One region of the Brevibacillus choshinensis genome, then DNA from elsewhere that is predicted to be linked to it. Evidence: a T-box and tRNA genes for the amino acid it is inferred to sense, from the RefSeq annotation. Region 1 holds a T-box; the other regions hold tRNA genes.
What was found. The T-box of region 1 lies ahead of thrS (threonine--tRNA ligase). A T-box ahead of a tRNA ligase gene usually reads a tRNA of that ligase, here a tRNA-Thr.
Positions count from the first base shown of each region.

Region 1 (5,477 bases):
CTTAACGGCAGGCGAAGGAGCGGCAGAGGAGTTCGCGGTGCTTTGTGGACGCGACACGGTGCAGATTCGCCCCATCCATCCTGCTAGCATCGATCTCGACAAGCTGGCCAAACGATTCTCCCCCATCGGAGAAGTCGAGCACAACCGCTTTTTGGTCCGCTTTCATGCAGACGACTACACGATCGTGTTCTTTCAGGATGGACGCGTGCTGGTGCAAGGGACGGATGACTTGTCGATAGCCCGAACCCTGTATGCGAAGTACGTCGGGCATTGAGTGGCTGGCGAGCGCTCGCAAATGAAAAAGGGCAGCCCCTTCCAAACGGAGGGAGCTGCCCTTTTCTTTCTATCTGTGAAACATGATTACTTCATTTCATTGATTTCAGCGCGGATTTTTTCAACGAACGCATCTACGGTCATTGCGCCTTCATCTCCCACGCCGCGTCTGCGAACGGAGAGAGTTCCGTCTTCCATTTCTTTCTCCCCGATGACCAGCATGTACGGGATTTTTTGCACCTGAGCTTCGCGGATTTTGTAGCCGATTTTCTCATTGCGCGCATCCAGCTCGACGCGGATACCCGCTTGCTGCAGCTTATCCTTCACTTCTTGCGCGTATGGAATATGCACTTCGCTGATGTTCATCAGGCGAGCTTGGATCGGAGTGAGCCATACAGGGAATGCACCTGCATAGTGCTCGATCAGGATGCCGATGAAGCGCTCCATGGAGCCGTACATCGCACGGTGCAATACAACCGGACGGTGTTTTTCATTGTCTTGGCCCACGTAAGTCAGGTCAAATTTCTCAGGCATTTGGAAGTCCAATTGGATCGTACCGCATTGGTGGCGGCGTTTCAGCGCATCTGTGATCTGGAAGTCGATCTTCGGTCCGTAGAACGCGCCGTCTCCTTCCTTGATCTCATACGGCAAACCGGCGTCGTCCAGTACCTTACGCAGAGAGCTTTCTGCGATCTCCCACAGCTCGTCGGAGCCCATGGAGTCTTCCGGACGAGTGGAGAGCGCGACGCTGTACTCGAAACCGAACACTTTGTAGATGGTATCGATCAGTTTGATCATGGCCTTGATTTCACTCTCGATCTGATCAGGACGGACAAATACGTGCGCATCATCCTGACAGAAGGTACGTACGCGAAGCATGCCGTTCAGGGCACCGGAATACTCATGGCGGTGCACCTGGCCAAACTCGGAGTAGCGAATCGGCAGATCACGGTAGGAATGCATCGCGTTTTTGTAAATAAGCATGTGGCCTGGACAGTTCATCGGCTTCAGGGCGTATGTCGCGTTGTCCACCTCGGAGAAGTACATGTTCTCATGATAGTGGTCCCAGTGTCCGGATTGATGCCAGAGACGCTCGTTCATGAGGAATGGCGAGCGCACCTCTGTGTATTGAGCGAGCTGCTGCAGACGGCGGGAGAATTGCTCCAGCTCGTTGCGGACAGTAAAGCCGTTTGGCAGGTAGAACGGCATGCCTGGCGCTTCTTCGGAGAACATGAACAATTCGAGTTCTTTCCCCAGTTTGCGGTGATCGCGCTTTTTCGCTTCCTCGAGGAAGTGCAGATGTTCTTCAAGTTCCGCTTTTTTCGGCCATGCAGTGCCGTAAATGCGCTGGAGCACCTGGTTCTCCGCTTTTCCACGCCAGTAAGCACCTGCTACGTTCATCAGCTTGAACGCTTTGATGTAGCCAGTCGATGGCAAGTGAGGGCCGCGGCACAGGTCAAAGAATTCGCCTTGCTCATACAGCGTGATGGTCGCATCCTCCGGCAGGTCGCGGATCAGCTCCAGCTTCAGATGATCATTCAGGCCTTGGAAAATCTCGGTTGCTTCCGCGCGGCTCACGACTTTGCGGCGAATCGGCAGGTCTTCCTTGACGATTTTTTCCATTTCCGCTTCGATTTTACCCAGGTCTTCCGGGCTCAGGGACACCGGAATATCCATGTCGTAGTAGAAACCGTCCTCGATTACAGGACCGATCCCGAATTTCACTTCGCTGCCATACAGGCGTCTGACCGCTTGTGCCAGCAAGTGGGCGGTACTGTGACGATATACTTCCACTCCATCCTGTGAATCCAGGGTCACGATCTCAATCGCAGCATCCTCTTCCAGCGGTGTGTAGAGGTCAACGACTTTACCGTCTTTCTTACCGGCTACTGCTTTCTTCTTCAAGCTGGCGCTAATGGAACCAGCGATGTCTTCGATGGTAGTCCCGGCCTCGTACTGCCGTACTGCTCCATCCGGGAAAGTCACATTGATTTGTGCCACGTTAGGTTCTTCCTTCCTGTTTTGTAATTGGTTGAGAGATTAGTAAAACTTGGCTTCGCCTATTTTTTTGCGGAGCCTAGTTGCACTTATACTGGATAGGGATTAATTGATTCCTATCTGTAAATAAAAAAACACCCATCCCAAAAAGGGACGAGTGTATTCTCGCGGTACCACCCTAGTTCAAGTCTGCTGATAAATCGAAAGCAGACTCCTCAAGGAAAAATAACGGTTTAAAACCGGCTACCGATACTTAAAAGGCTAGGCCTTTGTTCCCGGCTGCTACTCGAAGGGGGTAGATCTCATATGGGTGCGCAGCGGGCTTCCAGCCGTGTCCCGCCTCTCTGTGAGCGACCTGCATATCGTCCATGTCCTTCTCATCGTATTTGCCATGATGTGAAGTTGTTGTTGCTATTATAGTTTAGTCGGATTGTGCACGTCAAGTACACGTCTGTCTGCCAGACAGATCGGGCACGATTGGCAGGTACTCAGCCTGCTGTCGAAAATGCTGCGGATCGTCTGCGTCAGCCCGGCCCTCTCTGTCGCCATGTGGAGGACAATGCTTTCAGGAGCCAGCGTCACTAGAGCACTGACCAGATAATCTTCATCCCGGCAGTTTTGTTCGTCCATGCTGAGCACCGCATCCAGCTGATCCAGCCAAATACGATCTCCTTTTTTATCATAGAGATGGAAAGGTTTGTCCACACTAGGAACAACGTGAACCACTTCCTGCTTGGTTTCCTGAACGGCGATAAAATACCGCAAGAGCTCCACGAATTCTTGATATTGCTTGTCTTCCAGATATTCGTCAATGCCGGATTCCACCAGCTCGAACAGTTCATTCCAATGATCCTGCAAGCGGAAGCGGACAAAGCCCAGCACGTTGATCGTCCGGTCTTGCTCGAGATACGTAAACGCCTTTCGATACACGTTTGCCTTGCGTGTGGTCGCAGTGAACAGCTCGCCGCCAGCCGGCTCCTGCTCTTGTTCCTGACACATGCGCTGGATGTAGGGAAGGATGATGGCCCACTCTTCTTCCAGCTGTTCGGCCTGAAGCAGATCTTCAGCCATTTCTTCTACGATTTCTGGTTCCTTGACCTGCATGATCCATTCTGCCAATGACAGCGCCACAAAGGCCCTGGCCCAATCAATCGTCTGCGCATCGTATTCCTCTTCGCACCAGCTCTGAAAGAAAAACAGGTAGTAGCCGTCCTGCTCCTCTTCTTTGTATGTAACGCGCACCGGTGCAGTGTTGACCCGTTCCGTCATCTCTTTCAAGATGGATCGGTACGTGCCACAATGCGCAGGGACATTCTCCAGCAATACGCGGAACGTCTGCATAACCATCCCCCCAACCGCAATTGTACTTACAGTATATGTCCCGTCAGGAGTGATATACTTTTAAACGGTTGGAAACGCAGGGAAGGTTTCTTACAAAAATCGAGGTATTTTTCATAAAAAGAGGCACGGACCTGATCGGGCCCGCACCTCTCATCCATCCATTTAGTTCTGCATGACGAAATCTTTTTCCGCCATCTCGCCGTCTTTGAAAACGCGCAGGATGTCGTACTGGGTGTTGCGCTGTGCAGGAGTCTTGCCTGCTCTGCGAATCAGCTCCAGAATTTGGTTGGTGTTTACCTTGTACGTGCATGCTGCGGCAGATACGACGTTTTCTTCCATCATGGTCTGCCCGAAATCGTTTGCACCATAGGAGAGCGACAATTGGCCATAGTGCGGGCCCATCGTTACCCAGGAAGACTGGAAGTTCTCCACGTTGTCCAGCATCAAGCGGCTGATCGCCAGCGTCTTCAGGTACTCTTCCGGCGTGTTGTTGACTGCCTTCATGTTGGTATTGTCCGGCTGGAACGTCCAAACGATGAACGCCTTGAAGCCATGCGTTTCATCCTGTGCCTCGCGAATGCGCAGGAGCGACAGGACGCGCTCTTCCATTTCCTCGCCAAAGCCGATTACCATAGTCGCCGTACCCGGCAGGCCTGCCCGATGTGCTGCTTTTTGCGTGTCGATCCAGTCCTTCCAGGAGCCTTTCAGACGGGAAATCTTGCGTCGGGTGCGATCGTCTAAAATCTCTCCGCCTGCCCCAGGCAGCGAATCCAGACCAGCGGCCTTCAGTTCGCGAAGGACATCCTCCACTGACATGTTGGAAACTTCAGCGATTTTCAATACTTCCGCTACCGAGAGAGAGTGCATGGTGATGTGCGGGAAGCGCTTTTTGATGTCGCGCAGAAGGTCGGTGTAATAGTCGATCTTCAAATCGGGATTGGTACCGCCCTGCATCAGGATTTCCGTGCCGCCTACATCTACCGTCTCCTGAATCTTTTGGAAGATGGTCTCTTTCGGCAAAACGTAACCTTCCGAAGATCCCGGCGGGCGATAAAATGCGCAGAAACGGCAATACGTGTCACAAACGTTGGTGTAATTGACATTACGGCTGATTACGAATGTGGCGATAGGATCTGGATGGTGCTTTTGCATGACCAAGTTCGCGTAATGTCCGATCTTTTCAATTTGATCGCTTGCAAACAAGGCCAAGCCATCCTCCAGGCCCAGACGTTCTCCGGCAAGAGCCCGTTCCAATATACTGTCGATCATAAGGATCACTCCTTGTTACCTACGTAAATTCCACTCCACATGATATCACACTTGGCCTACCCCGGCTATTCCCAAGGTGCATAGCTTGTCAAAAGTTACATATCTCAGACTCGATCCTGCCTGCCTTCAGGAGGGACCAACAAAAAACAACCCTGCCAAAGCGGCAAGGCTGTCCGTGCGATTACTGTTTTCTTTTATTCAAAACCGATTTGCTCGTAAACTTCCGGCTCCCAGTAAATAACTGTCTGGGCGAGTGGCAAATTCGTCTCGCGAGCCCCGTTTGGCTGGCCGTTGAAGTAGATGATCTCCGTTACCGACACACGATCGCCACGAACATCGATTTCTCCTGACAGCTGCAGATTGGTACCATCCGGTGCGTAAAAAATGACTTTCCCCGAGCCAAGCGTTTTCATGGGTCCCCTCCCAAAGATGTTTGTCCTCTCTCTATAGTAGTGGATATTATTTCCTATCGTCAACGATTTAACGGGACTTATTGACCAAGCAAGGAATCGGAGTTCATGTTCTTTTTGCGACTTCGGGTCTGTCTCCCATCGCTTTGCTGCTGGGACAGCGTATCCGGTGTGTCGATGCCCTGG
Region 1 is NZ_CP069127.1:1,685,885-1,691,361, reverse strand. It holds gene JNE38_RS08780 (ThiF family adenylyltransferase) at 1-274, shown strand, start outside; gene thrS (threonine--tRNA ligase) at 361-2,274, opposite strand; T-box leader at 2,418-2,661, opposite strand; gene ytxC (putative sporulation protein YtxC) at 2,686-3,612, opposite strand; gene mqnC (cyclic dehypoxanthinyl futalosine synthase) at 3,775-4,881, opposite strand; gene JNE38_RS08760 (hypothetical protein) at 5,076-5,294, opposite strand; gene JNE38_RS08755 (spore coat protein) at 5,372-5,477, opposite strand, start outside.

Region 2 (5,477 bases), 1.1 Mb from region 1:
CCACCCTTGATGTACGGAGTTTCTAACTCGTCGCCCTTATCGGGCGAGAGGACCATGCCAGGTGGGCAGTTTGACTGGGGCGGTCGCCTCCCAAAAGGTAACGGAGGCGCCCAAAGGTTCCCTCAGAATGGTCGGAAATCATTCGTAGAGTGTAAAGGCAGAAGGGAGCTTGACTGCGAGACCTACAAGTCGAGCAGGGACGAAAGTCGGGCTTAGTGATCCGGTGGTTCCGCATGGAAGGGCCATCGCTCAACGGATAAAAGCTACCCTGGGGATAACAGGCTTATCTCCCCCAAGAGTCCACATCGACGGGGAGGTTTGGCACCTCGATGTCGGCTCATCGCATCCTGGGGCTGAAGTAGGTCCCAAGGGTTGGGCTGTTCGCCCATTAAAGCGGTACGCGAGCTGGGTTCAGAACGTCGTGAGACAGTTCGGTCCCTATCTGTCGCGGGCGTAGGAAGTTTGAGGAGAGCTGTCCTTAGTACGAGAGGACCGGGATGGACGCACCGCTGGTGCACCAGTTGTCACGCCAGTGGCACAGCTGGGTAGCTATGTGCGGACGGGATAAGCGCTGAAAGCATCTAAGCGTGAAGCCCCCTCCAAGATGAGACTTCCCACAGCGCAAGCTGGTAAGACCCCTCATAGACGATGAGGTTGATAGGTTCGGTGTGGAAGCGTGGTAACACGTGGAGCTGACGAATACTAATCGGTCGAGGACTTATCCACACACTCTTAGCAAACATGCAGATCCAGTTTTGAAGGTGCGACCTTCAAACGTTCCTCGGTAGCTCAGTTGGTAGAGCAATCGGCTGTTAACCGATCGGTCGGCGGTTCGAGTCCGTCCCGAGGAGCCATATATACGGAGAGTTACCCAAGAGGCCGAAGGGGACGGTTTGCTAAACCGTTAGTATGCGCAAGCGTAGCGAGGGTTCGAATCCCTCACTCTCCGCCATATGATTTCTTAATAACATAGCAATTTGGCGGTGTAGCTCAGCTGGTTAGAGCGTTCGGTTCATACCCGAAAGGTCGGGGGTTCGATTCCCTCCGCCGCTACCATCCTAAGTTGCGGTCGTGGTGGAATTGGCAGACACACCATCTTGAGGGGGTGGCGGGGCGACCCGTGCGAGTTCGAGTCTCGCCGACCGCACCATAATAGTATCACTTGCATGGCCCGTTGGTGAAGCGGTTTAACACAGCAGCCTTTCACGCTGTCATACAGGGGTTCGAATCCCCTACGGGTCACCTAAAAAACCAACTAGTTGTTGGGGTCCCCGCAAAGTACTCGGAATATGCTTCAGAGCATACTCTTCACTTTGTGGGGGAAATAGTGGAGGCTTAGCTCAGCTGGGAGAGCATCTGCCTTACAAGCAGAGGGTCGGCGGTTCGATCCCGTCAGCCTCCACCATAGTTACTACTGACCGAAAAGGTCCCTGTCGCGGGATGGAGCAGCTCGGTAGCTCGTCGGGCTCATAACCCGAAGGTCGCAGGTTCAAATCCTGCTCCCGCAACCAAATTATTCACTTGAACTACGTCGAATGTACATCTTGCTCAAGTGAGATGGGAGTATCCGTAGGATGCAACCAAATATGGAGCTGTGGTGAAGTTGGAGTTCACGCCGGTCTGTCACACCGGAGGTCGCGGGTTCGAGTCCCGTCAGCTCCGCCATTTTCCTTCAAGGAATTGGCGAATGAAACAAATGAGGCTCGGTAGCTCAGTCGGTAGAGCAGAGGACTGAAAATCCTCGTGTCGGCGGTTCGATTCCGTCCCGAGCCACCACTAATATGATATGCCGGTATAGCTCAATTGGTAGAGCACCTGACTTGTAATCAGGGGGTTGTGGGTTCAAGTCCTATTGCCGGCACCACTTGTTGGGGTATAGCCAAGCGGTAAGGCAACGGACTTTGACTCCGTCATTCCTAGGTTCAAATCCTAGTACCCCAGCCATTTGCACGAGCCATTAGCTCAGTTGGTAGAGCATCTGACTTTTAATCAGAGGGTCGAAGGTTCGAGTCCTTCATGGCTCACCAGTTTTTTCTCAATAAGGAAAGCAGTGCTGCACGGCAAATACGCCGTAAGCCTTTTCTGTTTTTTTAAACCATGCGGGTGTGGCGGAATGGCAGACGCACCAGATTTAGGTTCTGGCGGGAGACCGTGGGGGTTCAAGTCCCTTCACCCGCACCATAGTAACAGAAAGGGTTTGTAGCCAGAGCAAACCTTTTACCCTGAATATGCGGACGTAGCTCAATTGGTAGAGCGTCGCCTTGCCAAGGCGAAGGTCGAGGGTTCGAGACCCTTCGTCCGCTCCATATGTGCCCTTAGCTCAGCTGGATAGAGCGTTTGACTACGAATCAAAAGGTCGGGAGTTCGAATCTCTCAGGGCACGCCATTTCTTTCATATGAAACCGCAGAGTAGGACGATCTCCTACTCTTTTTTGCATAATTTGAGGACAATTTTACAAATTTTAAGTATTTTTTCCTTGTATCTCCCATGAGCATCCATTACTTTAGGATTAGGATGCTCTCTATTCATAAAAACAGGGGGTAAACCGCGTAGGAGTGGCTGTTACAAACCTGACTGAAGAATCCAAAGAAACAGGAGTTGTATCATCATGAACCCAATAAAAGTGGAAAATACGCATCCTGCTGTAACCAAGCTCATTGACAATATACAAAAGGTTCTGATTGGAAAGCGTTCTGTGATCGAATTGATGGTGTCTGCCGTTTTGGCGAATGGACACGTACTTTTGGAGGATGTACCTGGCGTAGGGAAGACCATGCTCGTACGTGCATTGGCCAAATCGATTGGCGGAGCCTTCAAACGCATTCAGTTTACGCCTGACTTGCTGCCGACCGATGTAACAGGGGTAGCGATCTTTAATCAAAAGAGTCTTGAATTCGAGTTTCGCCAAGGTCCGTTGTTTGCCAACGTCATCTTGGCGGATGAGATCAACCGGACATCGCCAAAGACCCAATCTTCCTTGCTGGAGGCAATGGAAGAGCGTTCCGTGACCGTAGATGGCGTGACCTATCGGCTGGAGGATCCATTCTTTGTCATGGCTACCCAAAACCCTTTGGAGTACGAAGGGACATTTCCTTTGCCGGAAGCCCAGCTGGACCGCTTCTTGATGCAGCTTAGTCTGGGTTACCCGAGCGTTGAGGAAGAGATGCGAATGCTCACTCGCTTCTCGGAAGCCAATCCATTGAATCAGTTGGAGCCTGTCATGACCGCAGAGGAATTAAAGCAGCTCCAGGAGCAAGCAGCCAGGGTAAAAGTATCGGATGGGATCAGGGAGTATATCGTGCGCCTGTGCCATCGTACCCGTGATCATCATCATATTTATTTGGGAGTGAGCCCGCGGGGTGCTTTGGCTCTGTATCGGGCCGCACAGGCACTGGCTTTCGTTCGCGGACGAGATTACGTCATTCCGGACGATGTAAAAGAGCTGGTTCCTGTCACATTTGCTCACCGGATGATCGTGAAGCCGGAAGCACGTCTGGAAGGAGCGACCGTTGATCGGATTCTAACGGTGATTTTGGCCGAGACCCGCGTGCCGGTCAGCTGAGGCGGTGACTGCGGATGAGACAACAAAGATGGGGCAAAGTCAAAGTAATCGGGTTGGTCTTGCTCACGTATGTATTTGCAAAATTTCAGGGCGGGTTTGCTAGCTGGTTTTTGTTTTACAGCAGCCTTGTCTTCTTGGCGTATGAACTGCTTACGTACTTCTTTCTGTTCTTTGGCCTGGAGGTCGTGCGTGAAATTGACCGCAACCGCCTTCAGAATGGCGATGACGTGATTGTAACGATTCGGCTGCGTCGTCGGTTCTGGTTTCCACTCGGCTGGAACATGGTGCTCGAGCCGCTGCCGGATCGATTGGCGGGCGTGTATGAGCCGCATCGACAGCTCGTTTTCCCATGGTTTAAGCGAGAAGTGGAGTTTCGCTACGTCATTCCCAATCTGCCGCGCGGATACTACCGCCTGGGTGACTGTGTGGTGAGTGGGGGCGACTTCTTCGGATTTATTGAAAGGAGAAAAGTGTACCCGCTGACGCATGAGTTTCTCGTCTATCCGACGTATCAGACGATTGAGCATTGGGCGTTGGGTGACGGCAGCTTTAGCGGGAATGTGCACGTCTCCCACCGTCGCTCTGATGATGTGGCGGCAGTACGCGGAGTGAGGGAATACCATCGCGGAGACCGCCTCAGTCAGATTCATTGGCGGGCTTCAGCCAGAGGGACTGGACTGAAGACAAAGGAATTCGAGCATCAGGCGATGAACCAGGCTGTGTTTTTCCTGGACGTCGAAAAGGCGAGCTATCAGAAACTGCCTGAGAACCTGTTTGAAACGGCAGTAAAGCTGACGGCGAGTCTGATCGCCTATGCCAACCGCAATTTGTATCATTATGGACTGGTGTATAAGCAGCACGAGAGGATCAGTATTCCGGCTGCCATCTCACATTCGCATTTTTTGCACGTATTTGACCAGCTGGCCCGTGTCATGCCGCAGGGAAGTGATGCTTTCTCACGTGTGGTGGGCAGGGAGGCATTGGAGCAGCCGCAGGGCGTAACGCTGATCCTGGTGACTCCACGCGTAGAGAAAGAGCTGATAGGACGTCTGATTGCCCTCTCACAAAAGGGCAGGCGAATCCAACTGTTCTTCGTGCATGCAGAGGCTTCGATATCTGCCGAACAGCGGAAAACCTTGCAGCTGCTTACGGCCAGCAAGGTGTCATGTACAGCGATCCACATCGATCATGACGAGTGGAAACGGATAGGGGGTGCGTAGACTCATGCGTGTATGGAAACGTCCCAGTCTGCTGGAGTGGGTGTCGGCCCTCTTGCTGTTCCTGATGATACGAGAGTGGCTGCTGCCTTTGCAAGAGCTGACGGATACAGGGATGCTCTGGCCTTTTCTCGGGATAGCCGCCATCGTCCTGATCCTTGATCAGATCATACCCTACCGCTGGTTGACCTTACCGATCAAGCTGGTTGTCATCTTGTTCCTTCTGCACACGACGCTGTTTGACACTTCGATATTCGGTACACAGTGGCTCAAGGAGCTGGCTGCGCAGATGCTGCGAGATATCCCGCACGCCTTTCAGCAGGATTGGGGAGCGATGTCTCCTGTGACGCGGAATGCCTTGTTTGACCTGCTTCTCACGGTCCTGCTGTCGATGATCACTTATTTGGTGCTCGAACAGCGTCAAGGACTGTGGTTTGTCGTATTGACGGAGCTTTATCTGGCTGTTCTCGATACATTCCTTCCGTACGAGGGGGATGGAGGAATTATCCGCACCTTGATTTACGGATTCTTGCTGCTCGCGGTCAGCCATTTGACGACCATGACGAAACACGCTACGCTGGCGGGGAATCGGAGCTGGATCGCGCTGCGAACGTTGATCGCTCCTATTCTGATCATTGCGGTAAGCGTCGGCATAGCCTATTCGGCTCCGAAAAAGGATGCGAGCTGGCCAGATCCT
Region 2 is NZ_CP069127.1:560,111-565,587, forward strand. It holds rRNA gene JNE38_RS03035 (23S ribosomal RNA) at 1-726, shown strand, start outside; tRNA gene JNE38_RS03040 (tRNA-Asn) at 779-854, shown strand; tRNA gene JNE38_RS03045 (tRNA-Ser) at 862-952, shown strand; tRNA gene JNE38_RS03050 (tRNA-Met) at 980-1,056, shown strand; tRNA gene JNE38_RS03055 (tRNA-Leu) at 1,066-1,150, shown strand; tRNA gene JNE38_RS03060 (tRNA-Glu) at 1,169-1,242, shown strand; tRNA gene JNE38_RS03065 (tRNA-Val) at 1,330-1,405, shown strand; tRNA gene JNE38_RS03070 (tRNA-Met) at 1,435-1,511, shown strand; tRNA gene JNE38_RS03075 (tRNA-Asp) at 1,589-1,665, shown strand; tRNA gene JNE38_RS03080 (tRNA-Phe) at 1,701-1,776, shown strand; tRNA gene JNE38_RS03085 (tRNA-Thr) at 1,789-1,864, shown strand; tRNA gene JNE38_RS03090 (tRNA-Gln) at 1,870-1,944, shown strand; tRNA gene JNE38_RS03095 (tRNA-Lys) at 1,952-2,027, shown strand; tRNA gene JNE38_RS03100 (tRNA-Leu) at 2,100-2,181, shown strand; tRNA gene JNE38_RS03105 (tRNA-Gly) at 2,231-2,306, shown strand; tRNA gene JNE38_RS03110 (tRNA-Arg) at 2,310-2,386, shown strand; gene JNE38_RS03115 (AAA family ATPase) at 2,610-3,563, shown strand; gene JNE38_RS03120 (DUF58 domain-containing protein) at 3,578-4,783, shown strand; gene JNE38_RS03125 (transglutaminase-like domain-containing protein) at 4,788-5,477, shown strand, end outside.
Region 2: it encodes a tRNA-Thr, which carries the amino acid that the T-box ahead of thrS (threonine--tRNA ligase) is inferred to sense. The anticodon was not compared.

Region 3 (5,477 bases), 2.6 Mb from region 1:
CTTGAGCAATGGCGTGACGCAGGAGGATAGGGTGAGCGGCCTACTGGATGGCCGTCCAAGCAGTAAGCCTGGTGTGTAGGCAAATCCGCACACCGTAAGGGCAAGCTGTGATGGCGAGGGAAATTTAAGTACCGAAGTCCCTGATTTCACACTGCCAAGAAAAGCGTCTAGCGAGGAATAAGGTGCCCGTACCGCAAACCGACACAGGTAGGCGAGGAGAGAATCCTAAGGTGCGCGGGATAACTCTTGCTAAGGAACTCGGCAAAATGGCCCCGTAACTTCGGGAGAAGGGGCGCCCCGGTAGGGTTTATAGCCCGAGGGGGCCGCAGTGAAAAGGCCCAAGCGACTGTTTAGCAAAAACACAGGTCTCTGCGAAGCCGCAAGGCGAAGTATAGGGGCTGACGCCTGCCCGGTGCTGGAAGGTTAAGGGGATGGGTTAGCGCAAGCGAAGCTTTGAACCGAAGCCCCAGTAAACGGCGGCCGTAACTATAACGGTCCTAAGGTAGCGAAATTCCTTGTCGGGTAAGTTCCGACCCGCACGAAAGGCGTAACGACTTGGGCGCTGTCTCGGCAAGAGACCCGGTGAAATCATAATACCTGTGAAGATGCAGGTTACCCGCGACAAGACGGAAAGACCCCATGGAGCTTTACTGTAGCCTGGTATTGGAACTTTGTGCATCATGTACAGGATAGGTGGGAAGCTGAGAAGCAGGGGCGCCAGCCTCTGTGGAGCTGTCGGTGGGATACCACCCTTGATGTACGGAGTTTCTAACTCGTCGCCCTTATCGGGCGAGAGGACCATGCCAGGTGGGCAGTTTGACTGGGGCGGTCGCCTCCCAAAAGGTAACGGAGGCGCCCAAAGGTTCCCTCAGAATGGTCGGAAATCATTCGTAGAGTGTAAAGGCAGAAGGGAGCTTGACTGCGAGACCTACAAGTCGAGCAGGGACGAAAGTCGGGCTTAGTGATCCGGTGGTTCCGCATGGAAGGGCCATCGCTCAACGGATAAAAGCTACCCTGGGGATAACAGGCTTATCTCCCCAAGAGTCCACATCGACGGGGAGGTTTGGCACCTCGATGTCGGCTCATCGCATCCTGGGGCTGAAGTAGGTCCCAAGGGTTGGGCTGTTCGCCCATTAAAGCGGTACGCGAGCTGGGTTCAGAACGTCGTGAGACAGTTCGGTCCCTATCTGTCGCGGGCGTAGGAAGTTTGAGGAGAGCTGTCCTTAGTACGAGAGGACCGGGATGGACGCACCGCTGGTGCACCAGTTGTCACGCCAGTGGCACAGCTGGGTAGCTATGTGCGGACGGGATAAGCGCTGAAAGCATCTAAGCGTGAAGCCCCCTCCAAGATGAGACTTCCCACAGCGCAAGCTGGTAAGACCCCTCATAGACGATGAGGTTGATAGGTTCGGTGTGGAAGCGTGGTAACACGTGGAGCTGACGAATACTAATCGGTCGAGGACTTATCCACACATTCTTTAGCAAACATGCGTATTCAGTTTTGAAGGAATGACCTTCAATGTTCCTCGGTAGCTCAGTTGGTAGAGCAATCGGCTGTTAACCGATCGGTCGGCGGTTCGAGTCCGTCCCGAGGAGCCATATTCATGCTCCTGTAGCTCAGTCGGTAGAGCGTTTCCATGGTAAGGAAGAGGTCGCAGGTTCGATTCCTGTCGGGAGCACCATGATTATTACCCAACCATGCTATGGCCCGTTGGTGAAGCGGTTTAACACAGCAGCCTTTCACGCTGTCATACAGGGGTTCGAATCCCCTACGGGTCACCATAAAATATCCCATTAAGAGAATGTGGAGGCTTAGCTCAGCTGGGAGAGCATCTGCCTTACAAGCAGAGGGTCGGCGGTTCGATCCCGTCAGCCTCCACCACTATTACTACTGACCGAATAGGTCCCTGTCGCGGGATGGAGCAGCTCGGTAGCTCGTCGGGCTCATAACCCGAAGGTCGCAGGTTCAAATCCTGCTCCCGCAACCAAATTATTCACTTGAACTACGTCGAATGTACATCTTGCTCAAGTGAGATGGGAGTACCCGTAGGGTGCAACCAAATTTTCTCCTTGTACGACCTTGAATAAGCGTCGAGTTCAAGGAAAATAATATGGAGCTGTGGTGAAGTTGGAGTTCACGCCGGTCTGTCACACCGGAGGTCGCGGGTTCGAGTCCCGTCAGCTCCGCCATTCTTTTCAAGAATGGCAACATTCATGAAGATGAAAGACGTTTACAATTAGTGAAAAAATGTTGATTATCTATGAATGATTTGGTAAAATAAATACGTTCGCCGGTATAGCTCAATTGGTAGAGCACCTGACTTGTAATCAGGGGGTTGTGGGTTCAAGTCCTATTGCCGGCACCATCACTGGGGAGATAGCGAAGTGGCTAAACGCGGCAGACTGTAAATCTGCTCCCTCTGGGTTCGGCGGTTCGAATCCGTCTCTCCCCACCAGTTTTCTTAATGAGAGCCATTAGCTCAGTTGGTAGAGCATCTGACTTTTAATCAGAGGGTCGAAGGTTCGAGTCCTTCATGGCTCACCAGTTTTTAAACTTTACATGCGGTCGTGGCGGAATTGGCAGACGCGCTAGATTCAGGTTCTAGTGGTGGCAACACCGTGGAGGTTCAAGTCCTCTCGACCGCACCAAACAACTGCAAAATTACATGCGGACGTAGCTCAATTGGTAGAGCGTCGCCTTGCCAAGGCGAAGGTCGAGGGTTCGAGACCCTTCGTCCGCTCCATATGTGCCCTTAGCTCAGCTGGATAGAGCGTTTGACTACGAATCAAAAGGTCGGGAGTTCGAATCTCTCAGGGCACGCCACTTTTCATCTAGAGTGAAAAGGATACAGTCGGGAAGTAGCTCAGCTTGGTAGAGTACTTGGCTTGGGACCAAGGGGTCGCAGGTTCGAATCCTGTCTTCCCGACCATGATTTGCCCATCATTTTCTTGCTTTGCCGGGGTGGCGGAATGGGCAGACGCAACAGACTTAAAATCTGTCGGGAGTTTCTCCCGTACCGGTTCAAGTCCGGTCCTCGGCACCATCTCAATTACATGCGGGTGTAGTTCAATGGTAGAACCCCAGCCTTCCAAGCTGGTCGCGTGGGTTCGATTCCCATCACCCGCTCCATATGAATAGAGGAGAACAGAGAGCCAATTTGGCCTCTGTTTTTTTGTGTTTATTCAGTAATGTTAATGTCATTCAACACGGGATAGACCATGTCTCGTTTGAATGGTTCCTCAAGCATTTGGGCAAATTACAACCAAATAGCTTCAAAGGTGGTCAATTATGGAAAGTCAGGGAACAGTTCGAAATATGCGCAACAAGGCATATGTCAGTTTGCTGGGAACCACACAACTTCATAAAAGAAATCCTTATATTATTGCTGCGTGGTCCTTGGCTTTCCCCGGTTTTGGGCACCTTCTACTGAGCAAATATCTCCGAGGCTACGCATTGATTATATGGGAAGTGTTCATTAATCAATTGATTCATCTGAATGAAGCAATGGTGTATTCCTTTAACGGTCAGTTTCAAGCGGCAAAAGATATATTGGAACCCAGATTCACGATGCTTTACATACCTGTTTATTTGTTTGCGATATGGGACAGTTATCGATCCACTGTTGATATGAATAAGATTTATCTACTCGCACAAAGAGAGAATGGGTTTTATGACGTTTTTCGCATTGGAGCAATAGAAGTAAACTACCTTGACAAACGCAAGCCTTGGATAGCAGTAGTATGGTCTCTGGGAATACCCAGCCTTGGGCAATTGTATCTCCATCGTATTGTTTTAGCAGGGTTTATTTTTGTATGTTCCATTATTCTCGTATGGAAATCTAATCTGATCCTCGCCATTCACTACCTGATCCTAGGTAACATACGATTTTCCACACTTGTTTTGGAAAAGCAATGGCTCTTGTATTTACCCTCGTTTTATTTCTTTTCGATCTACGATGCTTACATGAATACAGTAGAGAATAATAAACTTTTTGAAGACGCACTAAAAAATCACCTATTGCGGAAATACCAGCCTTCAGGCACCCAAATAACAGTTGGGGGCATGGTAGAGTGATGCAAATATTCGTCACGTTTGAATACTCTACTTTACTGGAAATCGCTATAACCGAATTGGAGGAAAAAGGGATAACGGAGATCTACGCCGTTCCGCTTGATCCACGTAAAAAACACCCCAGGCTGCTGGATAGCATTCACCGTAGTGATGGTTTGTCTTTAGTGGATAAAGGGATGGTACTGGCCTTCATGTTCGCTACCATCGGGGCAACCAAAGGTTTTGTCTGGGACTGGGGACCCGTCATCTGGGGGTTAATCGGAGCAGCTGCCGGATTTATTACAGGCGTTCTGCTGAATTGGATTATTTATCTGCTCAAGCGACACAAGAATGAACGAGAACTGAAGAAGGGAAAAACGGGGGAGGTCATCTTAATCGTGACATGCGAGGAGAATAACGTTTCTGTTGTCGAAGATATTCTATGGGATCATCAGGCACTCGGGCTGGCTATAACGAAGTGATATCATCACTGCTTTGCTAGGTACAAGATCCTAATGTGTGAAGTCAAACGTGGCTGACCCCTTTCATGTAGTTCTATATAATCCGCTCGGCATTGGTATTTGAGATTGAGGCATTGTTTGTGCCGAAACAGCTAAGCAAAATGGATCAGTACAGCAGAACAGGCGATTCATGCCATAGCGAACCGGGCAGTGTGCGAAGTATTGGCACCATGACAAAAAAGGATCCATGCATGCTTCCCTACAGTCTGCATAGATCCTGGCACGTGTCGAAGTCTGTCTAATCTTTTGAGTGGTAGAAACATATGTTTTCGTGTAGAGTTAGCCTTAGGTCGCTTACCAACCAAACGGTAACGGATCTCTTGCCTCGCCTCCTGAGCATCAGGGGGCATTTTTTGTGCCCAATCACAGAGTGGGGGCAGGCTGATCCACCTCAGTCTCAATCGGGAGGGATACGACAAATCGGGTGCGCTTCTCATTGGAATCGCAATGAATGCTGCCTTGGTGCTTCTCGATGATGTTTTTACAGATGGACAATCCGATGCCTGTCCCATTTTGTTTGGTTGTAAAAAACGGCTGAAACAAACTCTCGACGATCTCCGGCGGTATCATCTCTCCATTGTTCTCTACACTCAAATACAGCCATCCGTCAGAGGATGTGGCGATGACACTGATACTTTTTTCAGGACGATGCTGGACCGCGTCAATGGCATTGTTCAGTAAGTTCACAATGACTTGCTTTAGGCCTTCTTCATAACAAGCGAGAGAGCAGGGGTGGATTTGTTTTTCAAAGCGTATGTTTTCTCCCAGCAAACGGGGAGTGATGAGCAATTCCACTTCTTCAAATAAGCTTTCTACTTGAACGGTCTTGAAAATTTCATCCAAGATCGGTTTTTTCGAGAAACTCAAGAAACCGGTAAGCTGTCGATGCAAATTTTCAAACTCAT
Region 3 is NZ_CP069127.1:4,238,872-4,244,348, reverse strand. It holds rRNA gene JNE38_RS21415 (23S ribosomal RNA) at 1-1,471, shown strand, start outside; tRNA gene JNE38_RS21410 (tRNA-Asn) at 1,524-1,599, shown strand; tRNA gene JNE38_RS21405 (tRNA-Thr) at 1,607-1,682, shown strand; tRNA gene JNE38_RS21400 (tRNA-Glu) at 1,706-1,782, shown strand; tRNA gene JNE38_RS21395 (tRNA-Val) at 1,807-1,882, shown strand; tRNA gene JNE38_RS21390 (tRNA-Met) at 1,912-1,988, shown strand; tRNA gene JNE38_RS21385 (tRNA-Asp) at 2,114-2,190, shown strand; tRNA gene JNE38_RS21380 (tRNA-Thr) at 2,291-2,366, shown strand; tRNA gene JNE38_RS21375 (tRNA-Tyr) at 2,372-2,456, shown strand; tRNA gene JNE38_RS21370 (tRNA-Lys) at 2,470-2,545, shown strand; tRNA gene JNE38_RS21365 (tRNA-Leu) at 2,563-2,649, shown strand; tRNA gene JNE38_RS21360 (tRNA-Gly) at 2,669-2,744, shown strand; tRNA gene JNE38_RS21355 (tRNA-Arg) at 2,748-2,824, shown strand; tRNA gene JNE38_RS21350 (tRNA-Pro) at 2,854-2,930, shown strand; tRNA gene JNE38_RS21345 (tRNA-Leu) at 2,957-3,044, shown strand; tRNA gene JNE38_RS21340 (tRNA-Gly) at 3,057-3,130, shown strand; gene JNE38_RS21335 (hypothetical protein) at 3,290-4,075, shown strand; gene JNE38_RS21330 (hypothetical protein) at 4,075-4,533, shown strand; gene JNE38_RS21325 (sensor histidine kinase) at 4,936-5,477, opposite strand, start outside.
Region 3: it encodes a tRNA-Thr, which carries the amino acid that the T-box ahead of thrS (threonine--tRNA ligase) is inferred to sense. The anticodon was not compared.